Regions from separate parts of the Bradyrhizobium sp. URHA0013 genome, predicted to be linked through region 1. Evidence: predicted binding sites of a transcription regulator. Region 1 holds the regulator's gene; the other holds the start of a gene.
What was found. Region 1 encodes PhoB, which activates phosphate uptake and scavenging genes when phosphate is short. Its sites were predicted from a motif close to TGTCATNNANCTGTCAT; they were not measured.
Positions count from the first base shown of each region.

Region 2: a site for PhoB is predicted at 4,668-4,684, ahead of N551_RS0131870 (YdcH family protein). Genes of this name have one in related genera too.

Region 1 is NZ_JADK01000003.1:846,033-854,253, reverse strand. Features, by position in the region: gene N551_RS0104280 (ATP-binding protein) at 1-894, shown strand, start outside; gene pstS (phosphate ABC transporter substrate-binding protein PstS) at 1,038-2,051, shown strand; gene pstC (phosphate ABC transporter permease subunit PstC) at 2,150-3,139, shown strand; gene pstA (phosphate ABC transporter permease PstA) at 3,144-3,989, shown strand; gene pstB (phosphate ABC transporter ATP-binding protein PstB) at 3,986-4,807, shown strand; gene phoU (phosphate signaling complex protein PhoU) at 4,818-5,534, shown strand; gene phoB (phosphate regulon transcriptional regulator PhoB) at 5,558-6,265, shown strand; gene N551_RS0104245 (GcrA family cell cycle regulator) at 6,504-7,016, opposite strand; gene N551_RS0104240 (aspartate aminotransferase family protein) at 7,472-8,221, shown strand, end outside.
Region 2 is NZ_KI912427.1:521,856-530,076, forward strand. Features, by position in the region: gene rpsU (30S ribosomal protein S21) at 1-107, opposite strand, end outside; gene aqpZ (aquaporin Z) at 368-1,090, shown strand; gene N551_RS0131840 (5-(carboxyamino)imidazole ribonucleotide synthase) at 1,127-2,233, opposite strand; gene purE (5-(carboxyamino)imidazole ribonucleotide mutase) at 2,230-2,718, opposite strand; gene N551_RS0131850 (GGDEF domain-containing protein) at 2,860-3,636, shown strand; gene N551_RS0131855 (hypothetical protein) at 3,637-3,888, opposite strand; gene N551_RS0131860 (hypothetical protein) at 3,911-4,117, opposite strand; gene N551_RS0131865 (YdcH family protein) at 4,235-4,441, opposite strand; gene N551_RS0131870 (YdcH family protein) at 4,769-4,948, shown strand; gene N551_RS0131875 (NAD(P)/FAD-dependent oxidoreductase) at 5,115-6,218, opposite strand; gene N551_RS0131880 (EAL domain-containing protein) at 6,421-8,221, shown strand, end outside.

The sequences.
Region 1 (8,221 bases):
GCCCTGCGCGAGTCGATCGCGACCACCGAGCCGCGGCGCGCGACCTATCTCGACCATGTCCCGGTCGATCGCTGGATGGAGCTGACCATCACGCCGGTGCCGGTGCCGACCACCTTCGGCGGCGCCGACAAATGCATGCTGATGACCTTCCACGACCAGACGCCGCTGCGCCGGGTCGAGGAGATGCGGGCCGATTTCGTCGCCAATGCCAGTCACGAGCTGCGCACCCCGCTGGCCGCGCTGTCCGGCTTCATCGACACGCTCCAGGGCCAGGCCAAGGACGATCCCAAGGCGCGCGAGCGCTTCCTCGGCATCATGCACAACCAGGCCACCCGGATGGCCCGCCTGATCGACGATCTCTTGTCGCTGTCGCGGGTGGAGCTGTCGGCCCATGTGCGGCCCGACACCCTGGTCGACCTGCTGCCGATCATCTTGCAGGTCGCCGACGGGCTCGAGCCGCTGGCCCGGGAACGCCAGGTCGAGGTCGAGACCCAGCTGCCTGCGACCCCGGTGCTGATCGCGGGCGACCGTGAGGAGCTGCTCCGCCTGTTCGAGAATTTGATCGAGAACGCGCTCAAATACGGCGCCTCGGGCGGTCGTGTCATCGTGTCGCTGACGTCCAGTTCCGCCCCTGATGGAGCTCAGGAAACCCGGGTCCTGGTCCGGGATTTCGGCCCCGGCATTGCGCCGGAACATTTGCCGCGGCTGACGGAGCGGTTCTACCGGGTCGATGTCGGCGACAGCCGCTCGCAGGGCGGCACCGGCCTCGGATTATCGCTGGTGAAACATATTCTTAACCGCCATCGCGGCCGGCTTTTGATCGAAAGCGTGCCCAAGCAGGGCGCCACTTTCGCTGCCTGTTTCCCCCAGGGCAAGCCTGCGGCTCTGAGCTAAATTCCAGCGATTTCAGCTGCTTAACACTGTCATCCGACTGTCACCAAACCTTCGTAAAAGCTCAGCTGTCCGCTCCTAAAGGGGCGGCACGGGGAGCGCGATCGGGCGCGGATGGCGCTTCGCTCCCCTGTATGGAGACCAGCATGAATTTCCTCAAAACACTCGTCGCTGTTGGCATGGTCGCCGCATCGACGACGGCGGCCTTTGCTGCCGACATCACCGGTGCCGGTGCGACGTTCCCGTTCCCGATCTATTCCAAATGGGCCGATGCCTACAAGAAGGAGACCGGCAACGGTCTGAACTACCAGTCGATCGGCTCCGGCGGCGGCATCAAGCAGATCCAGGCCAAGACGGTGACCTTCGGCGCCAGCGACGCGCCGCTCAAGGCCGAGCAGCTCGAGAAGGACGGCCTCGTCCAGTGGCCGATGGTGATGGGTGCCATCGTTCCCGTGGTCAACATCGAGGGCGTGAAGCCCGGTGAGATGGTGTTCGACGGCGAGACGCTGGCCAGCATCTATCTCGGCAAGATCACCAAATGGGACGACGCCGCGATCAAGAAGCTCAACCCGAACGTGAAGCTGCCCTCGGAAGCCATCACCGTGGTCCGCCGTTCGGATGGTTCGGGCACCACCTTCAACTTCACCAACTACCTCGCCAAGGCCAGCGCGGACTGGAAGAGCAAGGTCGGTGAAGGTACCGCCGTCGAGTGGCCGGTCGGCGTCGGCGCCAAGGGCAACGAAGGCGTGTCGGGCAACATCAGCCAGACCAAGAACTCGATCGGTTACGTCGAGTACGCCTATGCCAAGCAGAACAAGCTGACCTACACCGGTCTCGTCAACAAGGCCGGCAAGCCGGTGCAGCCCACCGTCGAAGCGTTCCAGGCAGCCGCCGCCAACGCCGACTGGGCCAAGGCTCCCGGCTACTACGTCATCCTGACCGACCAGCCCGGCGAGAAGTCCTGGCCGATCACGGCGGCGACCTTCATCCTCATGCACAAGGACGCCACCGACAAGGCGGCCTCGCAGGAAGCCATCAAGTTCTTCCGCTGGGCCTTCAAGAGCGGCGGCAAGGCGGCTGAAGAGCTCGACTACATCCCGATGCCGGACCCGGTCGTTCAGCTGATCGAGAAGACCTGGGCTGCCGACATCAAGAGCTAGGCTCGCGACGCTCGTGCCCCGGATGCGCTGCGCCGCATCCGGGGCACGGACCAACAAAAAACGTATACTATTTGGTACAGGGGACCGGCGTGGCAGAGATGGCCGTTCAGAGCGATGTAATCGACGACGCCGGACCGTATGATCGCGCCAAGGCCTTGAGCGCGTTCAAGCTCGGCGACGTCACCTTCTACTGGATCACGCGGCTCTCCGCGATCTCGGTGCTTCTGATCCTTGGCGGCATCATCATTTCGCTGATCGTCGGCGCCTTCCCGGCGATGAAGGAATTCGGGATCTCCTTCCTGTGGACGCAGCGCTGGGCGCCGTCCGCCGATCCGCCCGTGCTCGGCGCGCTCGGGCCGATGTACGGCACGCTCGTCACCTCCTTCATCGCGATGCTGATCGCCATTCCCGTGGGTCTCGGCATTGCGATCTTCCTTACCGAGCTCTGCCCGCAATGGCTGCGCCGCCCGATCGGCATGGCGATCGAGCTGCTCGCCGGCATCCCCTCGATCATCTACGGCATGTGGGGCTTCTTCGTGTTGGGTCCGTTCCTCGCCAACACGTTCCAGCCCTTCATGATCAAGATTTTCGACGGCGTGCCCGTGCTGGGCGCGATCTTCGCGGGTCCCCCGTCCTATCTCAGCCTGTTCAATGCCGCGTTGATCCTCGCCATCATGGTGCTGCCCTTCATCACCTCGATTTCGGTCGACGTGTTCAAGACGGTGCCGCCGGTGCTGAAGGAAGCCGCCTACGGCGTCGGCTGCACCACCTGGGAGGTCGTCCGCAGCGTGGTGATCCCCTACACCCGCGTCGGCGTCATCGGCGGCGTCATGCTGGCGCTGGGCCGCGCGCTCGGCGAGACCATGGCGGTGACCTTCATCATCGGCAACTCGTTCCGGATCTCGTCGTCGATCTTCGCCCCCGGCACCACGATCTCGGCGGCGATCGCATCCGAGTTCGCCGAGAGCGACGGCCTGCACCAGTCCGGCCTGATCCTGCTCGGCCTCCTGCTGTTCGTGCTGACCTTCTTCGTGCTCGCGGCGGCGCGGCTGATGCTGATGCGGCTGGAAAAGAAGGCGGGGAACTGACGTCATGAATCCGATCTATTCACGCCGCCGCCGCAAGGATATCGTCGTCCGCGGGCTCTGCATCGCCGCAACCGCCTTCGGTGTGACCTGGCTCGCGCTGATCCTGATCACGCTGCTCTACAACGGACTGGCGGGACTCAATGTCCAGCTGTTCACCGAGAACACGCCGCCACCGGGATCGAACGAGGGCGGCCTGCTCAACGCCATCGTCGGCTCGCTGATCATGACCGTGATCGGCGTCGGCATCGGCGCGCCGCTCGGCATGTTCGCCGGCACCTATCTCGCCGAATACGGCCGTAACGACCGGCTGACCTCGGTGATCCGCTTCATCAACGACATCCTGCTCTCGGCACCCTCGATCATCATCGGCCTGTTCATCTACGGCGCGGTGGTGGTGCCGATGCGCGGCTTCTCCGCGATCGCAGGCTCGCTCGCGCTCGCGGTCATCGTGATCCCGGTGGTGCTGCGCACGACCGAGGACATGCTGCTGCTGGTGCCGAACGCGTTGCGCGAGGCGGCCTCGGCGCTCGGCCTGCCGCGTTCGCTGGTGATCAAGCGGATCGCTTATCGCGCTGCCCGTTCGGGCCTCATCACCGGCGTGCTGCTCGCGACCGCCCGCGTCGCCGGTGAAACCGCGCCGCTGCTGTTCACCGCGCTGTCGAACCAGTTCTTCAGCCTCGGCCTGAACAAGACGATGGCGAACCTGCCGGTGACCATCAACAACTTCGTGCAGAGCCCCTATGCCTATTGGAAGCAGCTGGCCTGGAGCGGCGCGCTGCTCATCACCCTGACCGTTCTTGCCCTTAATATTTTCGCGCGCATCCTTGGCGCCGAGAGGACCGCAAAATGAGTGATCTTTCCGTATCGATGAGCGCGTCAGGTGGACTGCCGCACGCGGCAGTGCTGCCGGAGGCGCCCCCCAAGGTGACCGTGCGCAACCTGAACTTCTATTACGGCGAGCACCACGCGCTGAAAAACATCAACCTGACGCTCGGCGCCAACCGCGTCACGGCGTTCATCGGTCCGTCGGGCTGCGGCAAGTCGACCCTGCTGCGCATCTTCAACCGGATGTACGACCTCTATCCCGGTCAGCGCGCCACCGGTCAGCTCATGCTCGACCAGACCAACATCCTCGACGGCAAGCTGGACCTCAATCTGCTGCGCGCCCGCGTCGGCATGGTATTCCAGAAGCCCACGCCGTTCCCGATGACGATCTACGAGAACATCGCGTTCGGCATCCGTCTCTATGAGAAGATCTCGAAGTCCGAGATGGACGGCCGCGTCGAGAAGGCGCTGCGCGGCGGCGCGCTGTGGAACGAGGTCAAGGACAAGCTCAACGCCTCCGGCCTGTCGCTCTCCGGCGGCCAGCAGCAGCGCCTCTGCATCGCCCGTACCGTCGCGGTGCGGCCCGAGGTGATCCTGTTCGACGAACCCTGTTCGGCGCTCGACCCGATCTCGACCGCCAAGGTCGAGGAGCTGATCCAGGAGCTGTCCGAGGATTACACGATCGCGATCGTCACCCACAACATGCAGCAGGCGGCGCGCGTCTCCGACAAGACCGCCTTCATGTATCTCGGCGAGTTGATCGAGTTCGACGACACCAGCAAGATCTTCACGTCGCCGTCCGACCGGCGCACGCAGGATTACATCACCGGCCGGTTCGGCTAGGAGACGCGACATGGGTTCTGAACATACCGCAAAGGCCTTCGACACCGACCTCCAGGAACTCACGCGCCTGGTCGCCGAGATGGGTGGCATCGCCGAACGCATGATCGTCGAGTCCGTCGACGCATTGATCCGCCGCGACGTCCCGCTCGGCCAGCGCGTCGTCGCCATCGACACCGAGCTCGACGCGCTGCAGAAGCGCATCGAGGAGCGTGCGGTGCTCACCATCGCCCGGCGCCAGCCGATGGCAGTCGATCTGCGCGAGATCGTCGGCGCCATGCGCGTCGCGACCGATCTCGAGCGCATCGGCGACCTCGCCAAGAACATGGGCAAGCGCGTTGCGGCGCTGGAGACGGACTTCCATCCGCTCAAGCTGTTCCGCGGCCTCGAGCACATGACCGACCTCGTGCAGCAGCAGGTCAAGTCGGTGCTGGACGCTTATGCCGCGCATGATTTGCCGGCGGCGATGGCGGTGTGGAAGGGTGACGAGGAAGTCGACGCCATCTGCACCTCGCTGTTCCGCGAGCTCCTCACCTACATGATGGAGGATCCGCGCAACATCTCGTTCTGTATTCACCTGATGTTCTGCGCCAAGAACATCGAGCGGATCGGCGACCACGCCACCAACATCGCCGAGACCGTGTTCTACATGATCGAGGGCCAGGCGATCACCGACAAGCGGCCGAAGGGCGACATGACGACCTTCGCCAACACGGTACCGAACACCTGAAGACTTAAGGGAGCGACGACCCGATGGGCGCACGCATTATGGTGGTTGAGGACGAGGAAGCCCTGACCGAGCTTCTCCGCTACAACCTCGAAGGCGACGGTTATGACGTCGAGACGGTGATGCGCGGCGACGACGCCGACACCCGCCTCAAGGAGCACATCCCCGATCTGATCGTGCTCGACTGGATGCTGCCGGGCCTGTCAGGCATCGAATTGTGCCGGCGGCTTCGCACCCGTCCCGAGACCAAGCAGCTGCCGATCATCATGCTCACCGCGCGCGGCGAGGAGAGCGAGCGGGTGCGGGGTCTTGCGACCGGCGCCGACGATTACATCGTCAAGCCGTTCTCGGTGCCGGAGCTACTGGCGCGCGTGAAGGGCCTGCTGCGGCGCGCAAGCCCGGAGCGGCTCGCCACCGTCCTCGCTTTTGGCGACATCGAGCTCGACCGCGACAAGCGCCGCGTGGCGCGCTCCGGCCGGCCGATCGATCTCGGTCCGACCGAATATCGCCTGCTGGAGTTCTTCCTGGAGCACCCGGGACGGGTGTTCTCGCGCGAGCAACTGCTCGACAGCGTCTGGGGCCGCGACATCTATATCGACGAGCGCACTGTCGACGTGCATATCGGCCGCCTGCGCAAGCTGCTCAATCTCGGCCGCGAGCAGGACCCGATCCGCACCGTCCGCGGGGCCGGTTACGCGCTGGATGATCGGTTTGCGAAGGCGGAGCAGGTGTAGGGTTGCAGCTTTGTTTCTTGGCAAGCTGTCCCCGAATTCTTCGACGTCGTCCCGGACAAGCGAGCGCTGATCCGGGACCCATAATCACCGAACGTGGTTTGGCGAAGACTCGGAGTGACCTCTTTCGCGCAACAACTGCGCGCTCCGAGTATGGGTCCCGGCCCCCATGCGCAATTGCGCACTAGGCCGGGACGAGACTGAAATCGTTGAGCCGTCTTCGCGCGACGACTTGCCGTAATTACCGCGGCCCCGGCTTCACCGGTGCACGCCGCCGATCCGACGCCGGCTGGTACGCGACGCGCGAGTGCTGGGCGCAATAGGGCAGGCCGGACAGCGCCCGTCCACCGCAGAAGAAGAAGTCCGGGCTCGAGGGATCGCCGACCGGCCAGTGGCAGGTCGCCTCGTTCAATTCCAGCAGTGACAGCCGCTGGCTCATCGGCACCACGTTGTCATAGGTGACCGGATCCGGCTCAGCCTCGACCTCGAAGGCCTGCGCCAGCGCGGTGTTGCCGCGCGAGATCGGGCGGCTCACCCGCATCATGTGCTGCGCGGGGCGCGCCTTGCGCGGCCGCGGCGCTGCCGACGAAGGGCTCTTGGCGCGGCCCGAGAGGCCGAGCCTGTGCACTTTGCCGATCACGGCATTGCGGGTCACATTGCCGAGCTCCGCCGCGATCTGGCTGGCCGAAAGTCCGGCCTCCCAGAGCTTTTTCAGCTGCTCGACGCGATCATCGGACCAGGTCAAAACCGTCATTGCACCCTTTCCCTCGCTGCGCGCCAGCCATCCTGGGGCCTCGCAGCGAATGCCTAAGCCTTCAAAAACCCGTGCCGCCAGAATCCCTTAAGGCTCGCCGGGCGCGTCTTGAACGCCCGAACGTTTACGCCGGTACATAAGGACTTAAAGATCAGAACCACTGCACGAGATGTCGTATCTGACAATCCAAACGCTACAATATGGCGTGACTCCCGCGCAAGAGTCCGCCGACTCGCTTCCACATGTTCCGTGACTAAATCCCGCAAAATCGGCACCGCAAGACTACGGATTCAGCGTTTCGCGAGGCTTTCCGGGCGGCATTGACACCCGTTTCACCAAGCCTAAGATAGTCGCACGTGCCGCCCGCAAGAGGCGGCACGTTTCGTTTTCCGGGCCGGTCGATGGTGCGTTGCGCAATGCACGCTCACACCGTCCGCAACATTCAAGTGACCGTCATGACTAACAGCGCAGCGCCGCATTTGCTCCCCGTTTTCGCCAGGTCCGACCTCGGTTTCGAGCGTGGCGAAGGCTGCTGGCTGATCGCGACCAATGGCGAGCGCTATCTCGATTTCACCTCCGGGGTGGCGGTGAATGCGCTCGGCCATGCCCATCCGGCGCTGGTCGCGGCGTTGCAGGAGCAGGCCACGAAGCTCTGGCACATGTCGAACCTGTTCCAGAGCCCGGACGGCGAAAAGCTCGCCGCGCGCCTGTGCAATGAAAGTTTTGCGGATTTCGTGTTCTTCTGCAATTCCGGCGCCGAAGCGCTGGAATGCGTGATCAAGGTGGTGCGCCGTTATCACGCCGCGAAGGGCCATCCCGACCGCTATCGCATGATCACCTTCGAAGGCGCGTTCCATGGCCGCACGCTGGCGACGCTGGCCGCGACGGGTTCGGCAAAATATCTCGAAGGTTTCGGCCCCCCGATGGAGGGCTTCGACCAGGTTGCGCATGGCGATCTCGAGGCGGTGAAAAAGGCGATCGGTCCGCAGACCGCCGGAATCCTGATCGAGCCGATCCAGGGCGAGGGCGGTGTCCGTTCGGCAACGCCTGCCTTCCTGAGGGCGTTGCGCCAGCTCTGCGACGAGAAGGGTCTGTTGCTCGCCTTCGACGAGGTGCAAACCGGCATGGGTCGCACCGGCGATCTGTTCGCGTACCGCCGCCTTGGCGTCGAGCCCGACGTGATGTCGCTGGCCAAGGCGCTCGGC
Region 2 (8,221 bases), on a different contig from region 1:
TAGTGACCGCGGAGCTTCATCTCGCGGAAAATACCCTCGCGCTGCATCTTCTTCTTCAGCGCCTTGAGGGCTTGATCGACATTGTTATCGCGAACGAGAACCTGCACGCGGCATCCTCTTCAGTGGATCGGATTTGAATTCTGGTAAGTCAAAGGGGATGGCGAAACGCACACGCCCTTAACCTTGAGGGCGCGGATGTATCAGACAAAACTTGGGATGTCCACCGGCCAAGCGGGTTTTCGGGCCAAGTTCAGCCATTAAATGAGGCAAAATACCTCTGCGCGGCCCTGATTTGGGAGATTTGACGCCAAGGGTGGGGCCGTTTCCGGAGCTTTGTTCCGGTATCTTTGAAAGCAGGGGACGACACATGGATATGAAGAAATACGCGGCCGAGGCTATCGGCACCTTTTGGCTCACATTCGCAGGTTGCGGAAGTGCTGTGATCGCAGCCGGCTTTCCGCAGGTCGGCATCGGCCTGGTCGGTGTCTCCCTCGCATTCGGGCTGAGCGTGGTCACCATGGCCTACGCGATCGGCCACATCTCAGGCTGCCATCTCAATCCGGCCGTCACCGTCGGTCTTGCCGCCGGCGGACGTTTTCCGGCCGGACAGATCCTGCCTTATGTGATCGCGCAGGTCGCCGGCGCGATCGTGGCCGCGTGGCTTCTCTACGTCATTGCAAGCGGAGCTCCCGGCTTCGACGTCAGCAAAGGATTCGCGTCCAACGGCTACGACGCCCATTCTCCCGGCCAGTACAGCATGATCGTGTGCTTCCTCACCGAGGTAGTGATGACCATGATGTTCCTGTTCATCATCATGGGCGCCACCCACGGCCGCGCGCCCGCGGGCTTTGCGCCGCTGGCGATCGGGCTCGCGCTGGTGATGATCCATCTCGTCAGCATCCCCGTCACCAACACCTCGGTGAACCCGGCGCGCAGCACGGGACCGGCGCTGTTCGTCGGCGGCTGGGCGACAGCACAACTCTGGTTGTTCTGGGTTGCGCCACTGATTGGGGGCGCGCTGGGCGGGGTGATCTATCGCTGGCTCAGCGACGAACCCACCGGCGTCGTCGCTGGCGCAAAGACGGCGTAATCGCAAAGCGGGATCGCGGCATGCGCCGCGGTCCCGTCAATCGCCGGTCGTGGGTCGCACTTCGGTGACATGCCCCATCTTGCGGCCGGGGCGCGGTGCGCCCTTGCCGTAGATGTGCACGGTCGCGCCCGGCACGCTCAGCCATTTGTCATATTCGTTGATCTCGTCGCCGATCAGATTGGTCATGGTGACGACCTCGCCGTGGCGCACGGGCTTGCCGAGGGGCCAGCCGGCAATGGCGCGGATGTGCTGCTCGAACTGCGAGACGGATGCGCCGTCGAGCGTCCAGTGTCCGGAATTGTGCACGCGCGGAGCGATCTCGTTGACCAGCACCTTGGGTCCGGTGCCGTTGGCGAGCACGAACATCTCGACGGCAAGTACGCCGACATAATCGAGCGCGCCCGCGATCTTGCCGGCAATGCTGCGCGCTTCCTCGGCGAGCACGTCCGGGATCCGGGCGGGCGCTCGGGAGATCTTCAGGATGTGGTCGCGGTGCTCGTTTTCGGTGACGTCGAAACACTCGACCTGGCCTGTCGCGGAGCGGGCGGCGATCACGGAAATCTCGCGTTCGTACGGCACGAAGGCTTCCAGGATGGCCGATTTGGTGGCGAGACTGGTCCATACTTTCGCGACGTCGTCGCCCTCGCGGATGATGGCCTGGCCCTTGCCGTCATAGCCGAAGCGGCGGGTCTTCAGCACCGCCGGAAGGCCGATCCTGGCGATAGCCTCGCGCAACGACGGGACCGAGGTGACGTCGGCATAGGCTGCGGTGCCGATGCCCAGCCGCGTCACGAAATCCTTCTCGGCGAGCCGGTCCTGGGTGGTCTCAAGGATCTTGCGGTTGGGCAGCACGGGACGGCGCGCATCCAGCACCATCGCGGCCGCGGACGGCACGTTCTCGAATTCGTAGGTGATGACGTCGACGTCGTTGGCGAACAGCTCGAGTGCTTCGACATCTGCATATTCGGCGCAGGTCGCATTCAGGACGACGTCGAAGGCCGGTGAATCCGGATCGGGCGAGAACACCTGGCAGCGCAGGCCGAGCCGTGCCGCCGCCATAGCCAGCATCCGCCCCAATTGTCCGCCGCCGAGGATGCCAATGGTGTCGCCGGGCTTCAGCTTCACCTGCTTTGCGTCAGTCACGCCTTGTCCTCCGGGCGCTCGGCCACGGCCTCGGTCTGCGCCTTGCGCCAGGCGGCGAGGCGATCGGACAAGGCCGGGTCGGATAAGGCCAGCACGGCGGCCGCCAACAGCGCCGCATTGACGGCGCCGGCCTTGCCGATGGCGAGGGTGCCGACCGGGATGCCTGCGGGCATCTGGACGATCGAATAGAGCGAATCGATGCCCTTCAGCGTCCTGGATTCGACTGGGACGCCAAACACGGGCAGTTCCGTCAGCGCTGCCGCCATGCCGGGCAGGTGCGCAGCGCCGCCCGCGCCGGCGATGATGACCTTGTAACCGGCCCCCTTGGCGCCCTTGGCGAACGCAAACAGCCGGTCGGGGGTGCGGTGTGCCGAAACGATGCGAGTGTCGGCGACAACGCCGAGCGCTGCAAGCGTGTCGGCGGTATGCCGCATCGTGTCCCAGTCCGACTGGCTTCCCATGATGATGGCGATTGGCGCGGTCATGACGTCAATTGTGCTCGAAAAACAGGAAGATAGGCCAGATTAGCGGTTCCGGCCGGTTGCTCGCAAGGCGGTGGCAAGGAGAAGGGAATGCACTATCCTGTCTTGGTGAATCCCCGCAAGCCTTCATTGAGCAGGATGCCCATGAAGAAACCAAAAAGGGCGAGCGCTGCGAAGGCCAAAAAGGGCCCGAAAACTAGCGCCGGTCGCTCCAAAGTTGCTCCCAAGCGTCTGGCCAAGAGTCGGGCCAAGGGCCCGGCCAAGGGCCCGGCCAAGGGTCCGGCCAAGCTTCCGGCGCGGCGTGGAGCGTCGGCCGCTGGCGGCGCCAAAGGGGCTATGAAGCCGGCCGTCAACGCGACTATCCGCGACCTCCGGAGCAAGCTCAAGGGGGCGCTGCGGCGGGTCGCGGAGCTCGAGGCAGCCGCCGACACTGACTTCCTGCTGGAAATTCCGAACCGGCGCGGCTTCGAACGCGAGCTCGCTCGCGCCGTCGCCTATATGAAGCGCTACCGCGCCAGCGGCGCGCTGATCGTCCTCGACGTCGATCGGCTGAAGCCGATCAACGATTCCTTCGGCCATGCGGCCGGCGATGAGGTGCTGAAGGCGATTGCCACCACGCTGACGCGGCAGATCCGCGCCTCGGACGTGGTGGGCCGCCTCGGCGGCGACGAGTTCGCGCTGCTGCTCTGGAATCTCAGCGAGACCGACGCCAAGGCGAAGGCCGCGGCTTTCGAGCAGGCCGTCGACGAATTGTCCTTTGTCTTTCGCGGCCAGCACGTGAGCGCGGGCGCTTCCGCCGGCGTCGCCCTGCTTGGAGTGCAGTCCGACGCCACGCGGGCCCTGGAGGATGCCGATGCCGCCATGTATGTGCGCAAGGCGCACCGGCGGCACGAGCCGCGCATCAGGCTCGTCAGCAGCTAGTTAAAGTGTGCCGAGGTCTTTCGGTACGTTGCCGAAGCTGCGGAGCAGTTTGGCGTCGCCGAATTCGCCGGTCATGGGATCGCCGCTGCGGCTGAACGCGACCGCGCCGGTGTGGCCGGCGCCGTGCGACATGATCTCGGCGCGCCGTAGCGCGGCCGCTGCGCTCTGGCATTCCTCGGCCGCACCTGCGACCGGCGAGCCGTCCTCGTCGGTCAGGAAAGGTAATGCAACGTAATAGGTGACATCGGACATGGTCGGCTCCGATAGCTGACAGTCAGGCGGCGCTGCTCTTGCTGCGCGAGGTCTCCGGAATGCAGCCTGCGGAAACCGCCGCCTGCAATTCCTCCAGCTCGGCCTCCAGATATTCATTGGCCATGATCAGCGCCTTGATGGTGCTGCGCAGATTGCCGTCGCACATCGCGATCGCCTGATCACAGGCTTGTTCATAATGGCTGTTGTCGAGAAGGGCGGCTGCCGACATCTGCGTTTTCCTTGGACGGTTTCCGAGGGGCGTTGGTGTCCAAATGTTCTTATTTTGTTCCTTTTGAGTCAAGCGGATTCACATGCGGCGGGTCGCCGTGAGCTGTCCTCCTGTGGATCAGGCGATGATATCGGGCGTGATCTGGTCTTCGATGAACGCGATACGGTCACGCAACAACAGCTTGCGTTTCTTCAACCGCTGTAACCGCAACAGGTCGGGGGCGGGCGATTGATGCAGTGCATCGATCGCCGCATCAAGATCTCGGTGTTCCTGGTGCAACCGGGCGAGCTCGGATTCGAGTTCGCGCGCATCTTCATTGGTCATGTCTGCGGTGGCCGAAAAACCGATAGGCGTGAGATTAAGGCTGTGGATGCCCTGTGGAAACTATCGTCCTTGCGCGCCGTGATCGCAAGCGATCTCGGGCTGTCCCGCGTCGATCTCCCGCGGGATATTTCTGCGGTCACTCCGACGTTGCGCAAGCGCATTGATATCACGGATTTTTCCCGCGTGGTTCCCTTACTCACGCTTCGTTACATATGAATTTTCAAAAATGACAATGCGACGACGGATACCCATCGACAGAACGAATCGGTGATGTACACTTCGTCGTCCGGTCGAATCCAAGGTTCACCCCTACCGAGGAGGTTTCGAATGACAATTCAGGCACATCTGGTTGAATTGGAACGGAAGCACAAAACTCTCGAAAACGAATTGCACGAAGCTCTCGTGCACCTTTCAACAGACGACCTGCAAATTGTTGAGTTGAAGCGCCGGAAGTTGATGGTCAAGGACCAGATCGAGCGTCTCAGGCACGGCGACACGCTCCACTAGTAACCCCGTAACAGCGTAGAGTTGATCGCACCCTTCAGGCAGGGATGGGAGCCTTTGCGCTCATCCCTGCGGCAAGGCGCTCAGCGTGCAAGGATTTGCGCGGCTCTAGCTTCTTGTCTGGACGCGCTTCTTTACGCGCAACCGGAATCCCCTTCGCTTTAAACCACTAGATGTTTGCGAGCTCGGCGACGTGATCCGCGATCGCGAGCGATGACGTCAATCCGGGCGACTCGATGCCGAACAGATTGATCAGGCCTTCGACGCCGTGATCGCGCGGGCCCTGCATCAAGAAATCCTGCGTGGCCACCGCCGGCGGCACGATCTTCGGGCGGATGCCCGAATAGCTCGGCATGAGCGCGCCGTCAGGCAACGTCGGCCAGTATCTGCGGATCGCCGGGTAGAAGCGCTCGGCGCGTGCCGGGTCGACCTCATAGTCGATCGTCTCGATCCACTCGACGTCGGGGCCGAAACGTGCCTGCCCGGCCATGTCCAGCGTCAGATGCACCCCTAGCCCACCGGGCTCGGGCACCGGATAGATCAGGCGCGAGAACGGTGCCCTGGCATTGCAGCTGAAGTAGTTTCCCTTGGCGAGGTAGGCCGTCGGGATCCGTTCCAGCGGCATGCCCTCGATGTTGCGCGCCACGGTGGTCGCCGAGAGCCCGGCGGCGTTGACGAGAAGGCTGCATTGCAGCGTCATCGGCGCTTCGCCGCCCGCCTCGATCTCGATCACGCCGGCGGTCGCCTTGGCACGGATCAGCGGGGTGTGGAACGCGAAGGCCGCGCCCGCGTCCTCGGCTTCGCCGCGCAGCGAGAGCATGTAGGCGTGGCTGTCGATGATGCCGGTCGACGGCGACAGCAGCGCGGCGTCGCAGGCGAGCGCCGGCTCCAGCGCACGTGCCGCATCGCCCGTGAGCAACTGCATGTCGAGCACGCCGTTGGCCTCGGCATGCGCCTTGATCGATTGCAGCTTCTCGGTCTCTTTCGGATTGGTCGCGACGATCAGCTTGCCGCAATTCCTGTGCGGGATGCCGCGCTCGGAACAGTAACGATAGAGCGCGTGTTTGCCGTCGACGCACATGCGCGCCATCCAGCTTCCGGCGCGGTAGTAGATGCCGGCATGGATCACCTCGCTGTTGCGCGAGGAGGTGATGGTGCCGATGGCCTCGGCTTGCTCGAGCACGATCACCTCGCGCCCGGCTTGCGCCAGCTTTCGAGCCACCGCGAGCCCGATCACGCCGGCTCCGATGACGACGCAGTCCACCCTATCCATGGTTGTGCAGGACGTCCGCTCGAAGCGACCAAGGCCTCACGCCTGGGAACGGCGGCGCGGGGGCGTTTTCCGTTAAGGAAGCATTTATCATGTCAGGGCAATTGCCGTATTTGATGCCACATTTTTCCGTTGCTCGTACAGGCGTTTACCCGATCCAAACCCGCCAGGCCAGACAATCCGACGTTGAAATCGCGGGTGGCTGATGGCTGAGAAGAACTGGCACGTGGGCAGCGCGCTTCCGATTGCGATGCAGGCCGTCGTGTGCCTGGCCGCAGCGGTCGCGCCTGCGCGCGCCTTTGCCCTCTCCGACAGCTTCAGCCCTCCGAGCTACCTCGGCCACCTCGATCCCAACGTGATCTGGGAAGCCCTGATCGCGGGAATTGTGATCTGTTCGTTCTTCGCCGCGATCGCGCTATGGATCCATTCCTCACTGCGCCGGACTAGGCGTTTGCAGCTGCGGCGCAATGCCTTTGTCTCCTCCGCCATGAACAACCTCAACCAGGGCGTGGTGATGACGGATGCGCAGCGGCGCATCATCTTCTGCAACGACCGCTATCTCGATATCTACGGCTTGATGCGGTCGGACATCTGGGCCGGAATGACCGGCCACGACATCCTTGAGCTGCGGCGCCAGCGTGGCGTGCTCGGCGGCGCTTCCGACGACGAGTTCTATGAGAAGGCGGCAAGCCCGAACGGCCTGATAACCGAACTGCCGGACGGGCGGGCCATCCTGGTGAAGTATTTCGTGCTGCCCAACGGCGGCTCGGTGGCGACCCATCTGGACGTCAGCGAGCAGCGCAGGCTGTCCCGGCAGCTCGCCTCCACCAAGCAGTTCCTGGAAACATTGCTGGACCACGTACCGGCCTGCGTGGCGGCGAAGAACATCGAGGATGGTCGCTACATTTTCGCCAATAGCGCCTATGAGCGCTTCTGGGGTTTCTCACGCGATCATGCCGTCGGCAAGAACGCCCGCGAGCTGTTTGCGCCCATCTCGGCGGACAGCATCGAGGCGACCGACCGGGCGGCACTCGATTCGCCGGACGGCCAGTTTCGCAACGAATTCGAGGTCGACCGCGCCGGTGAGCGGCGCATGGTTGCCTCGATCCGGATCGTGGTCCGCAACGAGAGCAACAAGCCCGAATTCCTGATGCTCGTGTTCGAGGACATCACCGATCGCCGCTCGCTGTCGAAGGAGCTGGAGAGCACGAAGAAGTTCCTGGAGCTTGTGGTCGACAACATCCCGGTGGCCCTGATCGTCGAGCAGGTCAAGGACGGCCGCTACCTGCTCGCCAACCGCAGCGCGGAGACGATCCTCAACCGCAGGCGCGAGGAAGCCACGGGCCTGACCGCGTCCGACATCTTCAATCCCAAGGAAGCCAAGCTGATCATCGCGCGCGACGAAGCCGCGATCAAGAAGCGTGGGATGATCACCGAAGAGCACCCGATCTCCACCAAGGACGGGCTGCGGCTGTTCCTCACCCGCCGCGCCACCGTGCTGGGCGACACCGGCGAGCCGCAATATCTGATCAAGACCCACGAGGACGTCACCGATCGCCGGCAGACCGAGTCGCGCATGGCGCACATGGCCTACCACGACGGCCTCACCGATTTGCCGAACCGTGCCGCTTTCCTGCAGGCGTTGACCCAGATGATCGAGGCCTGCGAGGGCACCGGCGAGGAGTTCGCGGTTCTGTGCGTCGATCTCGACGGCCTCAAGGAGGTCAATGACGTCTTCGGCCATGCGCACGGCGACAAGCTCCTGGTCGAGGTGGCCCAGCGGCTCCAGGATTCCGCGCGCGGCGGCGTGGTGGCGCGCCTGTCCGGCGACGAGTTCGGCCTGATCATCGACGGCAAGCAGCCGGAGGCAGGCCTCGCGCTGGCGCAGCAGATCGGTGATGCCGTCGCCAAGGAATTCCAGATCGACGGCCGCCCGGTCCGCGCCGGCGTCACCACCGGCATGTCGATCTTCCCGCACAACGGCGCCGACGCCGCCTCGCTGCTCG